Regions from separate parts of the Shewanella sp. SM87 genome, predicted to be linked through region 2. Evidence: predicted binding sites of a transcription regulator. Region 2 holds the regulator's gene; the other holds the start of a gene.
The links. Region 2 encodes sigma-54, which starts transcription at its own class of promoters, with help from an activator protein. Its sites were predicted from a motif close to GTTGGCACGNNNNTNGNNT; they were not measured.
Positions count from the first base shown of each region.

Region 1: the regulator sigma-54 is predicted to act here: its motif matches at 1,627-1,645, upstream of flgA (flagellar basal body P-ring formation chaperone FlgA).

Region 1 is NZ_JAKKSC010000001.1:210,708-213,819, forward strand. It holds gene L5M11_RS00990 (CheR family methyltransferase) at 1-555, opposite strand, end outside; gene L5M11_RS00995 (chemotaxis protein CheV) at 656-1,576, opposite strand; gene flgA (flagellar basal body P-ring formation chaperone FlgA) at 1,782-2,489, shown strand; gene flgM (flagellar biosynthesis anti-sigma factor FlgM) at 2,565-2,888, shown strand; gene L5M11_RS01010 (flagella synthesis protein FlgN) at 2,891-3,112, shown strand, end outside.
Region 2 is NZ_JAKKSC010000006.1:123,993-127,104, reverse strand. It holds gene rapZ (RNase adapter RapZ) at 1-444, opposite strand, end outside; gene ptsN (PTS IIA-like nitrogen regulatory protein PtsN) at 441-884, opposite strand; gene hpf (ribosome hibernation promoting factor) at 887-1,174, opposite strand; gene L5M11_RS06890 (RNA polymerase factor sigma-54) at 1,203-2,681, opposite strand; gene lptB (LPS export ABC transporter ATP-binding protein) at 2,789-3,112, opposite strand, start outside.

The sequences.
Region 1 (3,112 bases), on a different contig from region 2:
TGAAGGTAATGCATCAAAAAACTGACGCTTACGTTCTTCAGATAAACCACGCGCTAATGCCAAACTATCGTACTCGGCATTTTTGCAGCGTTCCAACATGGAAGGAGATAAATCCGTTGCTTGAATCGAAGCACTACCAGCCAAGGCACCAGGCTTCTTCTGTTGATACTCAAGAATAGTCATAGCCAATGAGTATGGCTCTTGGCCTGACGAGCAAGCCGCAGACCAAATTTTAAGCGGACGCCCCAGACGACTGTATTCAGGTAGTAGGACATTATTCAACAACTCAAATGGATAACGATCACGGAACCAAAGGGTTTCATTGGTCGTCATAGCATCGATCACTTCAGCTCTGAGCGCACGCTCAGTAGGCTTCATCGAATGCTTAACCACATCAGATAAGGATGGCAGGTTATATTTGCCCATCAAAGGAGCAAGACGACTGCGCACAAGATATTGCTTATTTTCACCCAGTACGATGCCGCTGTGTTGCTCTAAGAACAACCTAAATTGATTATATTCAGCCTCAGCGAGTGATTTATTTGGCACATTCACATCCTAAATCCTATAGCAAGCACCAAAATCAGTGCGAAACCATCATGTTATAAAGTCGAGATTATAGCGTAAAGCGTATCTAGGTACTAACCTACAGCAATTACAAACTTAAATGCTTATTCACAGCAGCGGCCAATTCGTCGGGATTAAACTTAGCGATAAAGTCATTAGCCCCCACTTTTTGAACCATTGCCTGATTGAATACACCACTTAACGAAGTATGCAGTACCACTTTAATATGCTTAAGCTTAGGATCATCTCGGATTTCAGCGGTCAGGGTGTAGCCATCCATTTCAGGCATCTCAATATCAGAGATAATGAGGGGGATCTCATCGGCCACATTATCCATCTCTTTGGCGATCTCTTTAAGCTTGTCTAATGCTTCGCGACCATCTTTTGCGGTATCAATTTGTAAATTCAATGACTCGAGTGAACGAATAATTTGTTTACGCGCCACGGCAGAATCATCAATAACCATAATATGGTAATGCTGAGTTCTATCGAGGGTTAGTTTTTCATTGGCTTCTTCACTGATAGCCGTTTTAACTGGTGAAATCTCATCTAAGATTTTTTCCACATCGAGAATTTCAACTAATTCACCTTCAATTTCAGTCACAGCTGTCAGATAAGAATAACGACCAGCACCTTGCGGCGGAGGCATAATCGCTTCCCAATTCATGTTGATGATCCGCTCAACAGAACTGACCAAGAAGCCTTGAACACTGCGGTTATATTCAGAAATAATGATGAAACAGTTTTCAGTGCTTGCTAAAGGTTTTCCCCCTGTTGCCGCACTCAAATCAATCACTGAAATGGTTGTTCCACGAATATGAGCAACACCCTTCACATAAGGATTAAGTTTAGGCAAAGTGGTCAGTGGTGGACACTGCAGTACTTCTTTCACCTTAAACACGTTAATCCCAAACCGTTGACGACCGTTTAATTTAAAAAGCAGCAATTCTAAACGGTTTTGTCCAACGAGCTGGGTTCGTTTGTTGACTGAATCAAGAATACTCGACATAACTCTGCCTTGTTGTTCTGTTTATGTTCGGCCCTATAACTCAGTTGAGTATAGGCATATTAATTGCTTAAGTCTTATCTATCGATAAACATAGTCGAAACTGAGTCAATCTTCTGACAGTGATGCAAATTATTATTACAGTGGTCAGCTTCGAACTTAATAAAAGTATAGGTGCATTCTGGCGTTACAAGCTAGTCTCTTCATTATGAAAGTAAATTTAGTCTGTTTTTTTTGTCTTTTCACCCTCTTCATGCCCGCTTTTGCGAGTGCAGAGCCTATTGTCCCCACCGTATCGGCAATCTCAGAATTAGCTAAAGCGCTTATTTCAGAAAAAATATCCGTTCCAGAAAATGCCAAAGTAAATATTTCGCCACAGATGGTTGACGCAAGAATGCTGCCGTCACAATGTTCGTCTCCAATGAAAGTTGAACTGGCTAGCGATAGGGAAATTAGCCGTAATAACACCTTAAAAGTCAGCTGTGATACGCAAGACTTAGCTTACCCTTGGCAAATCTATATCTCGGTTCGGGTGGATATCTTATTCCCCGTTGTTGTCTCAACCGAAATCTTAGCACCAGGCGAACTCATCTCTCCGAGTCAAGTAGAAGTCCGTTACATTGAACAAAATAGCTTGAGAGGTGCCGAATTCGATGACCCGAGTAAATTGGCTGGCGTGCGAGTAAAACGACGAGTAGCAAAAGATAATCCCATATTAAGCAACAACTTATGCTTCGTTTGTAAAAATGATTCGGTCTCTATCTACGTTCGTTCTGGCTCATTCGAGCTAAAAACAGCGGGCGAAGCCCTACAAGATGGCAATAAAGGTGATCGGATCAGAGTCAAAAATAGCAGTTCAAACAAAGAACTAGATGCTATAGTCACAGGCATTGGCGAAGTTGAAGTAAGAATGTAAAATAATCTAAAGCTTTTTTGTAAGCTGCCGATACCCCAGTTAAGAAATCCCGTACACACGACGCTGGAGCCTAAAATGGCAATTGATATTAGCAAACTCAACACTGCAACGACTGCGCAAGTTCGTTCAGGCGCAACGAAAACGAGCAGCGATCAATCTGCTCAAGTTGCTACAAAATCGACAACACCACAGAGAAGCGACTCAGTGGTCATTACGGCCCAGGCACAACAACTTCAAGGAGCTCAGACTAAAATGGCTAGCCTTCCTGAAGTTGATCAAAAGAAAGTAGCCGAAATCAAACAAGCTATTGCCGAAGGTCGCTATAAAATTGACCCTGAAAAGTTGGCTGCCAATATTGCAAGTTTTGAAGCCGAACTTAATGACTTAAATAAAGAGTAACTATGACTGAAATAGCTAAACTGGTAGATCTACAACACGCCCATTTGGCTGTTCTTAAGCAAATCATACTCAAGGAAAAAGGCGCTTTGGTTGACCAAAACGCCGATTTACTGCTTTCCCTTGCTAACGAAAAATCGCAATGTCTGAAAGAACTAAAGACTAATGATGATATTCTGGCAAAACACAGTGATAAATCGCTACTCACTCAGCAAGTCGAACTCGTG
Region 2 (3,112 bases):
GACTTGGTCGCTTAAATCATAGATATTCAAATTCGACGTATCTATGTAGTGATCGACCAGTTTTGACATAGGCTCGAGCAGTTTTCCCTCCAGCTTTATCGCTTCTTGCAAAGAGACTCGGCTCTTCGACAAAGGATGCAAACGGCGGGTTTCGCTGTAACGCTTGAGCAGAATTTTATCGCTGGAGTTAAGGAAGAAGCTCGTTAACTCAGTATCTGGAGGTAGGCTAGCGAGTTGTTTCACTAAGACCTTATCCTGCTCAGGCATGTTACGCACGTCGACACTGATGGCGACGAGATCGTTACTGCCTTTGAGTTGCTCAAGCAAACTGCCAATCAATGGCAAGGGAAGGTTATCGACACAATAATAGCCGAGATCTTCGAGTACCCTAAGGGCGACAGATTTGCCTGAGCCTGAGCGGCCCGACACTATGACCAGTTTCATCCAGTGATTACCTGATAGAGTTCCGTTTCATCATGCGTCTTGCGTAATTGCTTTAATATTTGCTTGTCGCTCAGCTTTTCGGCCATGCAAGACAAGGTACTTAAGTGCTGCTGACATTGGTCTGCAGGCACCAGTAGTGCAAATAAAATATCAACAGGTTGCTTATCGATAGCATCAAATGCTATCGGCTCTTCACACTTAATTAGTATGGCAATGGGCTGATCTATATCGGCTAGTCGACCATGTGGAATGGCGATGCCGTTACCTATACCTGTGCTCCCCATCTTTTCGCGCGCCACTAGGCTTTCGAATATCTCTTGAGATGAGAGGGTCGGGTACTGGGCAGCGACTAAGTCGCTGATGAGTTCCAGTACCTTTTTCTTGCTGCCCGGAGTGGCGCAGGTAGTGCACTCCGGCCGCAGTATGGTACAAAGTTCCATTATTAGTGTTTTGTTAACTTCTCTTTGTGTTTAATAACCTGACGGTCAAGCTTGTCAATCAGGGCGTCTATAGCGGCATACATGTCAGCATGCTCTGAAGTAGCAAAAACTTCACCACCTATGAGGTTTATTCTCGCTTCAGCAATTTGTTGCATTTTCTCAACATTGAGCACAACGTGCACATTATTGATCTGTTCGAAATGGCGTTCAAGTTTTGAAAACTTTTCTTCTACATATGCACGTAACGATTCGGTAATTTCGACATGGTGTCCACTTAGGTTTATTTGCATAGAAACGTCCTCCGATATCCACTGTAGGTTATAAACTTTTACGCTGATTAGAAGGTGGAATAAGCATAGCCTCTCGGTACTTCGCAATGGTTCTGCGGGCTACGTTGATCCCTTGTTCTGCCAGAAGTTGTGCCATCTTGCTATCGCTTAATGGTTTTTTCTGGTTTTCCGCTGCCACCAGTTTCTTTATAAAGGCTCTGATTGCTGTGGATGAGCACTCACCACCATCGTCAGTACCGACGTGGCTAGAGAAGAAGTATTTTAGTTCAAAAAGTCCCTTAGGGGTATGCATGTATTTTTGAGTTGTGACCCGTGAGATGGTGGACTCATGCATTTCTACCGCTTCGGCAATATCGTTAAGCACCATAGGCTTCATGGCTTCTTCACCGTACTCAAAGAAACCTTGCTGATATTGCACTATGCAATTAGCAACTTTAAGCAAAGTGTCGTTACGGCTTTCTAGACTCTTAATAAACCATTTAGCCTCTTGCAGATGGCCGCGAATAAATTGGCTATCGGCTTGGTTTTTTGTGCTGCGTGCCATAGAAGCATAATGTTGATTTACATTGATTTTGGGCATGCAGTCAGGATTAAGCTCAACGACCCAGCGGCCATTTTTCTTCGACACAGACACATCTGGGATAACGTATTCGTCATTATTGGGCGTGATCAACAAACCTGGGCGAGGATTGAGGGTTTGGATGAGTGCTATACCATCCCTTAATTCATCTTCTTTTAATTTAGTCTTACGCATCAATAACCTAAAATCACGGGCGGCGATCAGATCTAAATGATCTTTGATCAGCATGCGGGCGTTTTCTAGGTTGGGAGTATCAGCGGCGAAATGCGACAGTTGGATCAGCAGGCATTCACTTAAATCGCGTGCAGCAACGCCTATGGGATCAAAATGCTGAATGCGCTTGAGTACGGCTTCGACTTCGTCAAGCTCAACTTCAGGATTACCCATGGCTTCGAGAATTTCTTCAGTGCTTTGGGTGAGATAGCCCTGATCGTCGATGGCATCAATAATGGCGGTGGCAATGGCTAAATCGGTTTCAGAAAACGGCGTGAGGTTTTTTTGCCATTCTAAGTGTTCGTACAAACCTTCACTGGTCTCGCCTTGGAAGGGCATATCGTCTTCACGACTGCCGCCGGGGCCTGAGTTTGGGGAGGCGGTAAACACTTCATCCCATGTGGTGTCCATGGGGAGCTCATCGGGCATGGATTCTTTGGTTAGCGACTCTGCCGTGTCTATGGTGGAGCTGTCTTTTTCTGGTGGCAGAGTGCTAGATTCACTGAAATCCGTATCGGATAGCGTTTGGTTTACAGGGGTTTTAGTGGCGTCGAATTGATCCTCTTCCAGCTCGAGAAGGGGATTAGAATCTAATGCTTGCTGGATCTCTTGCTGCAGTTCTAATGACGACAGTTGCAACAGACGTATAGCCTGTTGTAGTTGTGGCGTCATGGTTAACTGTTGACCCAGTTTGAGCTGGAGTGACGCTTTCATGTTACCGCTGATCCCTACGTTATTATTGTTGGATGAGGTCGCTTATTATCATTTTGAGTGAAGCCCAATGGCGGTGTAAATTGCCTCCATTGGCTTCGCTCGATTAACTATAGCCTGAATTGTTCACCTAAGTACACAGCCCTAACTTGCTGATTGTCTAAGATCTCTGCTGGAGTTCCTTCGGCAATCAGGTTTCCGTGACTCACAATATAAGCATGTTCACATACATCTAATGTCTCGCGGACATTATGGTCTGTGATCAGTACGCCAAGGCCGCGACTTTTGAGTTGTTCGATAATCTTCTTGATGTCGATAACCGAAATAGGATCGACGCCGGCAAACGGTTCATCGAGCAAAATGAACTTAGGATTAGCGGCTAAAGCCCGCGCAATTTCGACGCGACGACGTTCGCCACCCGACAATGACATGCC